3 regions of the Streptomyces sp. NPDC050988 genome follow, and region 2 is predicted to be linked to each of the others. Evidence: riboswitches for the same ligand, from Rfam matches in the RefSeq annotation. Region 2 holds a riboswitch; each other region holds the start of a gene.
What was found. A riboswitch is a leader RNA that binds a small molecule or an ion and turns the genes downstream of it on or off. The one in region 2 is predicted to bind cyclic di-AMP.

Region 1 (3,991 bases), on a different contig from region 2:
CGCCGCCGAGCTGGAGCGCTGCGGCGCCACCCTCGACGCGCACGCCGACCACCCCGGCGTACGGATCAGCCTCGAAGTCCCCGTCTCCCGGCTCCCCAAGGCGCTCGGTCTGCTCGCCGACGCCCTCAGGGCACCCGCCTTCGAGGACAGCGAGATCGAGCGGCTGGTGCGCAACCGGCTCGACGAGATCCCGCACGAGACCGCCAACCCGGCCCGCCGCGCAGCCAAGGAGCTCTCCCGGCAGCTCTTCCCGGCGACCTCGCGCATGTCGCGGCCGCGCCAGGGCACCGAGGAGACGGTCACCGCGATCGACTCGGCGGGCGTCCGCGCCTTCTACGAGAAGCACGTACGCCCCGCCACCGCGACCGCCGTCGTGGTTGGCGACCTCACCGGCGTCGATCTCGACGCGCTGCTCGGGGACACGCTCGGCGCCTGGACCGGATCGCAGGCCGAGGCCCGCCCCATTCCGCCGGTGACCGCCGACGACACGGGCCGCGTGATCATCGTGGACCGGCCGGGAGCCGTCCAGACACAGCTGCTCATCGGCCGCGTCGGCGCCGACCGGCACGACCGCGTGTGGCCCGCCCAGGTGCTCGGCACGTACTGCCTCGGAGGCACCCTCACCTCGCGCCTGGACCGCGTCCTGCGTGAGGAAAAGGGATACACCTACGGTGTGCGGGCGTTCGGCCAGGTGCTGCGCTCCGCGCCGGACGGGACGGGCGCGGCGATGCTCGCCATCAGCGGATCCGTGGACACCCCGAACACGGGCCCGGCGCTCGACGACCTCTGGAAGGTGCTGCGCACCCTCGCGGCCGAGGGCCTCACCGACGCCGAGCGCGACATCGCCGTGCAGAACCTCGTGGGCGTGGCGCCGCTGAAGTACGAGACGGCGGCCGCCGTCGCGGGCACCCTCGCCGATCAGGTCGAGCAGTACCTGCCGGACGACTTCCAGGCGACGCTGTACCAGCAGCTCGCCGCGACCGGCACCGTGGAGGCCACCGCGGCCGCCGTGAGCGCCTTCCCGGTGGACCGCCTGGTGACCGTCCTCGTCGGTGACGCCGCGCAGATCGAGGAGCCGGTCCGGGCCCTCGGAATCGGTGAAGTCAGCGTCGTGGCAGCGGAGTAGAACGCGCAGTAGAAGGCGCAGCGGAACAGGGCCGTTCCGCGGAGAACCCAGGTGACCGAAGGGGCGCCTGGGTTCTCCTTTTGCCCGGACTTCAGCACCAGAACCGCTGGTTGTCCGTATTGGTAGGGAGGTTGCCCGTCTGCCCTGTGGCATGCGCTACAAAACCCTTGATCCGTTTGTTGATTGAAAGACGCCCCGCTTAGCGTCGGTCCGGCTGTTCGTCAGGCAGTGCGCCGCGCCCGCGGCACCGGACAGTCATCGCCGAGTCCCCGTACGGCGCGAGCCAGGGGAGCCGGGGACCCATACGTAGTCCCTGGGGTGAATCGGACGCCCTTCCCGAAGGATGTCCGTAGGAGACCTTCCTGCTCCGAACCCGTCAGCTAACCCGGTAGGCGAGAAGGAAGGAAAGGACCAGCCACTTCATGGCGTTCACTCGCGCCGCCGGGAAGCACCGTCGTCCCAGCCGTATGAAGCGCACGACCAACCGGACCGTCGGCGTCGCCGCACTCGCCACCACCGGTGTGGTCGGCACCCTGGCTGCTCCCGCACTCGCCGCCGAGAGCCCGGCCGAGCAGACCCTGACCCAGGCGATCACCATCGGCGACTCGGTCGCCGACCAGATCGACGCGCAGGCCGCCGCCCAGCAGCAGGCCGCCGACGAGACCGCCGCCCGCGAGAAGGCCGAGGCCGCCGCCAAGGAGCGGGCCAAGGAAGCCGCGGAGAAGGCCAAGAAGGAGCGCGAGGTCAAGGCCCGCGCCGCCCGTGCGGCCGAGCGTGAGCGCCTGCTGAAGTCGTACACCGCTCCCATCTCCGGCTCGTACGTCTCCACCGGCTACAAGGCCGGCGGCGCCGTCTGGTCCTCCGGCAGCCACACCGGCATCGACTTCCACGCCGCGAGCGGCACCGCCGTGCACGCGGTGGGCGCCGGTACCGTCGTCGAGGCCGGCTGGGGCGGCTCGTACGGCAACGAGGTCGTCCTCAAGATGAACGACGGCACCTACACGCAGTACGGGCACATGTCGTCCCTCGGTGTCTCCGTCGGCCAGACGGTCACCCCCGGTCAGCAGATAGGCCTCTCCGGGGCGACCGGCAACGTCACTGGGGCGCACCTGCACTTCGAGGCGCGGACGAGCGCGGAGTACGGCTCGGACATCGACCCGATCGCGTATCTCCGCCAGCACGGCGTGAACGTCTGACGGCGGGCGACCGCCCTCCCGCGCGGCAGCCTTCCCACGCAACGGCCCGCCCGCGCGGACACCGCTCCCGAAGGCCCCGGCTCACCGAGCCGGGGCCTTCGCGCGGTTCTGATCACTTCCTGACGGCTTCTCGGCCACTTCCCGGCCGACTTCGCACCGGACGACTGCCTGTTCAGAAGCGAGGTGTGTCCAAAAAATATCCATGGATTCCGGTCCGCCATCGGAATTTCCCGCTCTCTGCAATAGAGTCACCGAACAAGCGTCAATCGACCGCGTTTCGCGGGGGTTAAGGCGGAGGTCCGGTCATGCGTATTCCCGCGCACTCGGTATGCACGGCGATCCGTGACGACATCGTCGCGGGTGTCTACGAGCGCGGCAGCCGGCTCACCGAAGAACTGCTCGCGCGCCGGTACGGCGTCTCGCGGGTCCCCGTACGGGAGGCCCTGCGCACCCTGGAGGCGGAAGGCTTCGTCGTCACGCGCAGGCACGCGGGCGCGTGTGTCGCGGAACCGACCGAGCAGGAGGCCGCCGACCTCCTGGAGATGCGCATGCTGCTGGAGCCGCTGGGTGCAGCGCGCGCCGCCCAGCGTCGCACGGAGGCGCACCTCAAGGTGCTGCGCGGCCTGGTCAGGCTGGGCCAGGAGCGGGCCAGGAGGGGCAACAGCGAGGATCTGCGCTCCCTGGGCGGCTGGTTCCACGAGACGCTCGCACAGGCCTCCGGAAGCCCCGCGCTGACCTCCACGCTCGCCCAGTTGCGGCACAAGATCGCCTGGATGTATTCGGTCGAGGCGCCCGCGCACCCGGCCGAGTCCTGGGCCGAGCACGGTGCCATCGTGGACGCCGTCGCACGCGGCGACAACGACCGGGCCAGGGCGATCACGGCGCTGCACACCGAGCGGGCGATGGCCGCGCACCGGCTGCGCTTTCCCGGCGGCGGTGACCGCGCGGAGCGTGTGAGGACTTCGCAACATCCCGTAAACACGGCGGGCCTGCGGCATTAACAGTGGCGCCGTATACAAAGAGAGTTATTCGCCGGGGTCTATTTCTGCTGCCCCTTTTTTCCACGTGCCGGGAATTTCCACGCACGTGATTTCCGCATGCGCGGAACCAGGATGAGTGGAACCCGATACGCGGGCATCCGAAAAAGCCCGGACGGTGCCCGGGAGCGCGGCGAAAAGCAGCGAGACGGCGTGACGCACGGGAAAAACAGTGCGTGAGGCCACAGCACGGCGCGCGTCCTGCAGACGGAAACGGCGGAGCCGCGTCACCCGGTATGGGTCGACGCGGCTCCGCCGTACGTGGTCCGCGAGGTCAGACGGTCTCGGGGAGTTCGTCGAGGCCCTCGGCGACCAGCTTCGCCAGGCGGTCGAGCGCGGCGTCCGCGCCCTCGGCGTCGGAGGCCAGGACGATCTCCTCGCCGCCCTGGGCGCCCAGGCCGAGAACCGCGAGCATCGAGGCGGCGTTGACGGGGTTGCCGTCGGCCTTGGCGATCGTCACGGGGACGCCGGAGGCCGTGGCGGCCCGGACGAAGATGGAGGCGGGACGGGCGTGAAGGCCCTCGGCCCAGCCGACGTTGACGTGGCGCTCAGCCATGTGATGCTGCCCTTCAGGTGTCTCACGGTTGTCTAGACCATTGTTCCATATCGTGAAGCGTGCCCCGGGCGGCTGC
Region 2 (3,991 bases):
CTCTTGGTCCACGAAGTCGAGGACGAGCCGCCCGTTGTTCCACCACTGGACCGTGGAGCCGTTCGAGACGATCCGGACGCGGTTGGGCTCGTTCGCCGTGAGTAGGGGCTCCGTGTAGTCGAGGACGAGCGGCCGGACGCCCGCCTCACCGACGTAACGGCGCAGCCTGGTCGTGGTGTTGGTGTTGGCGCCGTATCCGGCGTAGTACGTCGTGAGGTGGTCGTACTCGTCGAGCGCGCCGACCCTGTGCGTGGCGAAGAGGTCCTCGGGGGAGCGGACGTCCGTGGCGTTCCAGAAGTTGTTGAGGTCCGAGACCCGGTCGTTGGCGCCGCCCGCCGAGACCGGCGTGGCGGTGTACTCCAGGACGTAGGGCCCTCGGAGCTTGCGCTTGAACCACACGGTCGCGCCGCTCGGCACGTCCATCTCCAGGACGCCCCGGGACGCGGTGACGCTGCCGCCGTCCTGCAGTTCTGTCGCCCACTGGCCGAGGCCGTGCCGGAAGTCGTCGCGGGCGATGAGCCGCCCCGGACGGTGCCGGGGCGCCGCGCTCGCGGAGTCACTGTGTCCCGGCTTCCGCACCCCTGTCGACCCATCGCCCGGCCATGCCACAGACGTGCCACAGAGCCGAAACACCGAAGGCCGGACCCCGGGGATCACCGGGTCCGGCCTTCGGAGACGAGCGGAGTGGTACGCCGTGCGGGCGCGCCTGGCGTCGGGTCAGACGGAGACGCCCTTGCCGCGCAGGTACGCCAGCGGGTCCACGTCCGAGCCATAGTCCGGGGTGGTGCGGATCTCGAAGTGCAGGTGCGGGCCGGTGACGTTGCCCGTCGCGCCGGAGAGGCCGACCTGCTGGCCCTCGGTCACGGCCTGTCCGGCCGAGACGGAGAGGGAGGACAGGTGGGCGTACTGGGCGTAGTGGCCGTCTTCGAGCTGGATGACGACCTGGTTGCCGTACGCGCCGCCCCAGCCGGCCGAGACGACCGTGCCCGCGCCGACGGCCTTCAGGGACGTGCCGGTCGGGACCACGAAGTCGACGCCGGTGTGGTACCCGCTGGACCACATGCTGCCCGACATCTTGTACGGGGTGCCGACGCCCGCGCCCGCGACCGGCAGCGTGAAGCCGGCGGCACTGGCCGCGGCGGCGGCCTTGGGAGCGGCAGCAGCCTTCGGGGCCGCGGCCTTCTTCGCGGAGGACTGAGTGGTCTTGGAGGCGCCGGAGTCGGAGCTCGACGTGGCGGCGGCCTTGCCGATCGACAGCTTCAGGCCCGGGTGGATCAGCGCCGGGTCACCGCCGATCGCCTTGCGGTTGTCCTCGTACAGCTTCTTCCAGCCACCGCTGACGTCCTGCGTGTCGGCGATCTTCGACAGGGAGTCGCCCGCACGCACCGAATAGGTCTTGGCCGCGGCCTTCTTCGCCTCGGCCTTCTTGTCTGCGGCGGCAGGCGCCGATTCGGCGGCCTTGCTCGCGACATTCGAGACGCTCGCCACGGAATCGGCGGCGGACTGCGGAGTCGCGGCGTGCGCTCCGGTCGCACCGAGCAGCGGAAGGGCGAGCGCCGCGCCGCCGGTTCCGGCGACGGCTATGGAGCGGGTGAAACGCTGGGACTTGGGACGGCGGTGCTTACCCTTCGCGGGCATGGCGAATTCCTCTCCGGCGCCTGCGAGGTGAGCTGTCGGGTGCGAGCTGGAGATGCCCGGCCGTGTTTGCGCACGACTTAACCCCTAGCCGTTCCGGAGACCGGAACAGGCGTTCTACCTGTGGGTCCCCCGCTCCTGCCGTGTACGGGTGGGTGAGCGGATTCCGGGCGGCGGCAGGATTGGGCGTCCGTCCGGATTGGTGGCGAACGTAAGCGACATGAAGACGCAGGAACAACCTTTGGGGTTTCCTGTGTACCCCGTTCTCTTGATCCCTGACCGAAATGACGGTCACGCTGCGTAAATCAGGGATCTCCCCCGTTTGTTAAATCCCTGAAAACGCAGCTGAATTACGTGAACATGGCGACAGCGGACCGTCACGAATATGACGCTGCTCACGGAGTGCCGTTGCAGGAGCCTTTATTCCAGAGCGAGTTGGAACTAAGGCTCCATTACGGACACAACAGTCACATGCGACGCAGCCGGAAAACTGCCGCATCAAGGTCACCACGCAGCCCCGTCCGCAACCCGTGGTGCAACAACACCGCACCGCGGTGGACTTCACCCGTTTCGAGGCATTCGTACGACGCCGCCGGGTCGAGCCCGCGCAGCCGCACCGGAGCGACCGGTTCGCCGTAGTGCTGGGCCTGGAGCCAGGCGAGGACGACGACCTCGCCGTCACGCGAGTACTGCACGGCGCTCAGCCCTCCCTCCGGCGCCCTCAGCCGGTGGAGGTCCCCGCCCTGCACGACGGGCCGGATCTCCTTGTAGAGCTCCACCCACGTCCGCGCCTCGGCCAGCTCCTCCTCGCTCCAGCGGGTCAGGTCGCCGCCGACACCGAGCACTCCGGCCATCGCGCTCATGAAGCGGAAGCGCAGCGAGCTGACGCGGCCGTTGAGCTGGGTGTTCGGACTGTCGGTGACCCAGGCGGCCATGGTCCGCGCGGGATGCACCTGACTGAAGCCGTGCTGGATGGCGAGCCGGTCGAGCGGGTCGGTGTTGTCCGAGGTCCACACCTGGTCCGTACGCGCCATGATCCCGAGGTCGATCCGGCCGCCGCCGCCCGAGCAGGATTCGAAGGCGACGCCCGGGTGGGCCGCCCGCAGCCGGTCCAGGAGGCGGTACAGGGCGTGCACGTGGTCCACCCAGAGCCGCTGCGGGTAGGCCTCGCCGGGCCACCCCGCGTCGGTGAAGCAGCGGTTGAAGTCCCACTTCACATAGTCGATCGGCGCACTGGAGAGCAGCGTGTCGAGCCGCTCCCACAGATACTCCTGGACGTCCTCGCGGGCGAGGTTCAGTACGAGCTGATTGCGCAGCTCCGTCCTCTTTCGTCCCGGTTGGAACTGCACCCAGTCCGGGTGCGCGCGGTACAGCTCGCTGTCCGGGTTGACCATCTCGGGCTCGACCCAGATCCCGAACCGCATCCCGAGCGCGTGCACCTCGTCGGCGAGGGGCTTGAGACCGGCCGGGAAGCGGTCGGGGTTGGGCGTCCAGTCGCCGAGCCCGGCCCGGTCGCTGGTGCGCGCCCCGAACCAGCCGTCGTCGACCACGAACAGCTCGACCCCCATGGCGGCGGCCCGCCGCGCGAGCGCCCCCTGCTGCTCCTCGGAGATGTCGAACTCCGTGGCCTCCCAGGAGTTGTAGAGCACCGGCCGGTGCTCGTCCGCGTCCGGGATCACATAGGCGCGCTGGTAGGCGTGCCAGGCACGGCTCGCGCCGCCGAATCCGCCGTCGCTCCACAGGCCCGCGAAGACGGGCGTGACGAAGCTCTCCCCCGGCTCCAGCCGTAGCAGCCCCGAGTCGTCGTACCCGACCCCGCCGGTGATCTGCACGCGCGCGTCCGGGAGTTGGGCCACGGCGATCCGCCAGGTGCCCGACCAGGCGAGGGCGCACCCGTAGACCTCGCCCCGCTCCTCGGTGGCCGCTCCGTCCGGGTCCAGGGCGACCCAGGGCAGGTGCTGGTGCGAGGTGTGCCCGCGCCGGCTGCCGATGACCTTCTCACCGTAGGTGAGTTCGGAGCGTACGAGCCGGGACTCGGCCGCCCACCGCCCGTGCAGCTGGGACAGCCGCCAGCCGTCGCGCTGCGGCAGCGTCCAGGCCGCGGAGTCGGCGCGCAGCACCTCCAGGGCCGGCCCCTCGTTGTCGAGGGTCACCCAGCGCTCCACGACGTCGGTCCCGGCCCGCATCCGGTAGTGCAGCGTGATCCCGAGCCCGGAGTCGGAGAACCGCAGCCGCAGCTCGTCGCCGTCCGCCTCGTACGTCTCGAAGCTCCACTCGGTGCCGCGCCGCTCGTCCGTCCGCACGGACAGGGCGGGCCGCACAAAACGGGGGCCGCCCTCCACCGGGTACTCCTCGT
Region 3 (3,991 bases), on a different contig from region 2:
TGGACCTTGTCGCCCAGCTTCTCGGTGATGACGTTCCAGCCGGCCCAGTCGTCCTCGTACAGCGGGTCCTCGATGGAGACGAGCGGGTAGGCCGCGACGAGCTCCTCGTAGTACTCCGTCATCTCGGCGGCGGAGCGCTCCTTGCCCTCGAAGAGGTACTTGCCGTCCTTGTAGAACTCGGAGGCGGCGACGTCGAGCGCGAGGGCGACCTGCTGGCCGGGGATGTAACCGGCCTCCTTGATCGCGTCGAGGATCAGGTCCAGGGCCTCGCGGTTGGAGCCGAGGTTCGGGGCGAAGCCGCCCTCGTCGCCGAGGCCGGTGGACAGACCGCGGCTCTTCAGGACCTTCTTGAGGGTGTGGTAGACCTCGGCGCCCCAGCGCACGGCCTCGGAGAAGGACTCCGCGCCGATCGGGGCGATCATGAACTCCTGGATGTCGACGTTGGAGTCGGCGTGCGACCCACCGTTCAGGATGTTCATCATCGGGACCGGCAGCAGGTGCGCGTTCGGTCCGCCCAGGTAGCGGAAGAGGGGGAGGTCGGACGCCTCGGACGCGGCGTGGGCGACGGCGAGGGAGACGCCGAGGATGGCGTTGGCGCCGAGCGAGCCCTTGTTGTCGGTGGCGTCCAGGTCGATCATGGCCTGGTCGATGAGGCGCTGCTCGGTGGCGTCGTAGCCGACGAGCTCCGGGCCGAGCTGCTCGATGACGGCGAGGACGGCCTTCTCGACACCCTTGCCGAGGTAGCGGTTGGGGTCTCCGTCACGGAGCTCAACAGCCTCGAAGGCACCGGTGGAGGCGCCGGACGGAACGGCGGCACGACCCGTGCTGCCGTCGTCGAGGCCGACCTCGACCTCGACCGTGGGGTTGCCTCGGGAGTCCAGGATTTCCCGGGCTACGACGACGTCGATGGACGGCACGAGCATCTCCTTCTGGGATGTGACGCAAGCTGTCCGGGCCGAGGGCCCGGTTGGGTGCGGACCTGTGGTGGCCCCGCGGCATGAGCCTAACCGGCTGCCGGGGTTCGGCCAGCCCTCGACCGCCTCCTGGACAGAACCGAGAGTAAATTGTTTCCGAACGGAACAAAGCGGGAGGACGGCGAGAGGGAAGCGCGGGAAAGAAAAAGCCCCGCCCCGGTGCGTACGGGGGAACACGCACCGGAGCGGGGAGCCCGTGGGGGACGGGGGTGGCCCTCACGAGGCCTCCACTATGGGGGACACGGATGTGAGGGCGCTGTGGTTCAGCCGCAATCCGAATATGAACCCGGAGGTTCGGAGTCCGGAGATCCGGCCGAGGCTGAGCGGCCAAGGCCTCGGCCGGGGCGCGGCTGACCGAAGGTCAGCGGTGTCAGCTGAGGTGCAGCTGCTGGCCCGGGAAGATGAAGTCGGCGTCGTCGACGATGTCGTCGTTCAGCTTGTACAGCTTCGCCCAGCCGCCCTTGACGTTCTTCTTCTCGGCGATCTCGCTGAGGGTGTCACCCTTGACGACCTTGTACTCGCCGTCACCCTTCTCGACCTTCTTGCCGGTCGGGGTCTCGACGGTCTTCTTCGCGGTCGAGCGCTCCTGGGAACGCGAGGCGCGCTCCTCGGAGGACTTGGTGCTCTGCTGCTGAGACTGCGAGGTGCTCTGGCCGGAGTCGCCCGAGTTCGAGGGAGCCGGGGCGCCACCGGTCGAGGCGCCGGACAGGCCCACGCCACAGCTCGGCCAGGCACCCTTGCCCTGGCCCGCGAGGACCTTCTCGGCGACGGCTATCTGCTCGGCCTTGGAGGCCTGGTTGGCGGTGGAGGCGTACGCCGTGCCGCCGTACGCGGCCCAGGTGGAGGCCGAGAACTGCAGGCCGCCGTAGTAGCCGTTGCCGGTGTTGATCGACCAGTCGCCGCCGGACTCGCACTGGGCGACGGCGTCCCACTCGGAGGCGGTGGCGGCGGAGGCTCCCGTGGCGCCCATCAGCGGGACGGCGACGGCCGCGGTGGTGACACCGGCGAGCGTGGCGATGCGGGTGGCCTTGGACGGGCGGCGGTGCTTGCCCTTGCCGGAAAGCAGCATGAAGTGATCCCCTCACCGACGCCTGCGAGGTGAGCTGTCGGGTTCGGGCCGAGTGAGTTGCCCGGCCGCGCGACACTGCTGTCACGCGGCTTAACCCCAAGCCGTACCCGGCCTCAACGACCGGGTCCGGCACTTACCTTGGGTCCCCCGCTCCTGCCTACGGCGCTTGACGCGACGACTGTTCCCGTACGGCCGCTGGCAGGATTCGGCGTTGCGACCGTCGGGGCTCACCAGTGGCGAGCGGTCACGACCGTAGACACGCGATCCGCCGAATTTCAAAGACGATCAGGCTCTTGAGATCCATGTCTCACTTTCACCAAATCGGACATTCAGCGCGAACTACCGCTGTTTTTCGCCCGATTCGACGCCTTGATGACCACATGGCACATCGCGCGTACCGCTACTTGTCCGCCGTCCGCAGGCCGTCCACATCGAGGCTCTGACCGGGGATGATGAAGTCCGGGTCGTCGCCGATGGCTTCCTTGTTCTCGGCGTAGAGCGCCTGCCATCCACCCTCGACGCCAAGGGAGTCGGCGATCTCCCAGAGGCTGTCGCCGGAACGCACGGCGTACGAGCCCTCGGCGGCGACGCGCGACTCGCTGTCGCTGCGCGAGGCGTGCCGGCCGGCGGAGTCGTCCGCGCGGGAGTCGGTGGCGCCCTCGTCGGCACTGCCACCCCTGTGACGGCCGGAGCCAGTGTCTTCCGTTCCGGAACCCTCGGCCGAAGCATCCCCACTCTGGGACGACTTGTCCGGGTCGTCACTCTTTGCGGTGGCACCTGTGGACGGGCTGCCGGAATCCTGTGAGTCGGCGCTGTCACCGCTACCGCTGGACGAGTCGGACGAACTGGAAGAACCAGACGTGTCGGACTTCGTCCCGTTGCTGTCGTCCCCCATACCCAGGCCGGACAACGGAGTCGGGGAGTCGTCCGCGACCCCCGTGTCGACGTCGGCCGAGCCGGAGTTCTGCGTCAGACCCGCGACGAGACCGCAGGTCGCCCAGGCACTCGCGCCCTGCTTCGCGAGGATCTTCTCGGCGACGGATATCTGCTGCGAACGGCTGGCCTGGTCGGCGCTCGGCGCGTAGTCGAGGCCGCCGTTGTCCTCCCAGGTCTCCTGGGTCATCTGGAGGCCGCCGTAGTACCCGTTGCCGGAGTTCGCGCTCCACGAGCCACCGCTCTCGCACTCCGCGACCGCGTCCCAGGTGGTACCGCTTGCGGCACTCGCGCCGGTCGCACCGAGCAGCGGGATCGCGATGGCCGACCCGGTCACGCCCGCCGCGACGAGGAGAGCCGGAGCCTGACGGGGGCGACGGTGACGACCGTTCCCGGAGAGCATGCGGTTGCCTTTCGCGTGACAGCAAGGACTGCGCACAGCGCGCAGCCGACGACTGCGCCTGTGACTGCTGCGGCAGGTGGGACCGGCCGCATTGATGGGTGAACGTATAGGCAGTCGAACTCTTGTCACAAGTCGATGCAGCGCAGATAACGTGAAGATCACAAACTTGACGGAGTCTCATGTTCCGTCGACTCCGTCTGCTAGTCACCCGCTAGTCCGTACGCACCTTCCCGGAAGGGGCGAACTCCACCGGAAGCGTGCGCAATCCGCGCATGATGAGCCCCCCACGCCATCGCAAATCGGCGGAATCGCCCGCGAGTTGCAGATCAGGGAGGCGGGTGAGGAGCGTGGCCAGCGCGGTCTGGCCCTCCAGCCGGGCGAGGGGTGCGCCGAGGCAGTAGTGGATGCCATGGCCGTAACCGAGGTGCTGGTTGTCACGGCGGGAGAGGTCCAGGGTGTCGGGCTCGTCGAACCGGGCGGGGTCACGGTCGGCGGCGGCGAGCACGACGAGTACGGGGTCGCCGGCGGCGATGTCCTGCCCGCCGATGCTCAGCGGCTCGGTGGCGAACCGCCAGGTGGCCAGCTCCACCGGCCCGTCGTAGCGGAGCAGTT

Region 1: it holds a riboswitch for cyclic di-AMP, as region 2 does, so the genes downstream of both, ACIBEI_RS37375 (M23 family metallopeptidase) here and ACIBEI_RS03540 (peptidoglycan DD-metalloendopeptidase family protein) in region 2, are expected to answer to the same signal.
Region 3: it holds a riboswitch for cyclic di-AMP, as region 2 does, so the genes downstream of both, ACIBEI_RS33750 (transglycosylase family protein) here and ACIBEI_RS03540 (peptidoglycan DD-metalloendopeptidase family protein) in region 2, are expected to answer to the same signal.

The regions. Positions count from the first base shown of each region.
Region 1 is NZ_JBITFQ010000026.1:125,382-129,372, forward strand. Features, by position in the region: gene ACIBEI_RS37370 (M16 family metallopeptidase) at 1-1,126, shown strand, start outside; cyclic di-AMP (ydaO/yuaA leader) riboswitch at 1,376-1,536, shown strand; gene ACIBEI_RS37375 (M23 family metallopeptidase) at 1,549-2,322, shown strand; gene ACIBEI_RS37380 (GntR family transcriptional regulator) at 2,628-3,323, shown strand; gene ACIBEI_RS37385 (HPr family phosphocarrier protein) at 3,634-3,915, opposite strand.
Region 2 is NZ_JBITFQ010000001.1:811,159-815,149, forward strand. Features, by position in the region: gene ACIBEI_RS03535 (DUF6250 domain-containing protein) at 1-579, opposite strand, end outside; gene ACIBEI_RS03540 (peptidoglycan DD-metalloendopeptidase family protein) at 718-1,638, opposite strand; cyclic di-AMP (ydaO/yuaA leader) riboswitch at 1,643-1,807, opposite strand; gene ACIBEI_RS03545 (alpha-galactosidase) at 2,103-3,991, opposite strand, start outside.
Region 3 is NZ_JBITFQ010000021.1:103,882-107,872, forward strand. Features, by position in the region: gene eno (phosphopyruvate hydratase) at 1-917, opposite strand, end outside; gene ACIBEI_RS33750 (transglycosylase family protein) at 1,345-2,043, opposite strand; cyclic di-AMP (ydaO/yuaA leader) riboswitch at 2,048-2,218, opposite strand; gene ACIBEI_RS33755 (transglycosylase family protein) at 2,444-3,379, opposite strand; gene ACIBEI_RS33760 (cytochrome P450) at 3,591-3,991, opposite strand, start outside.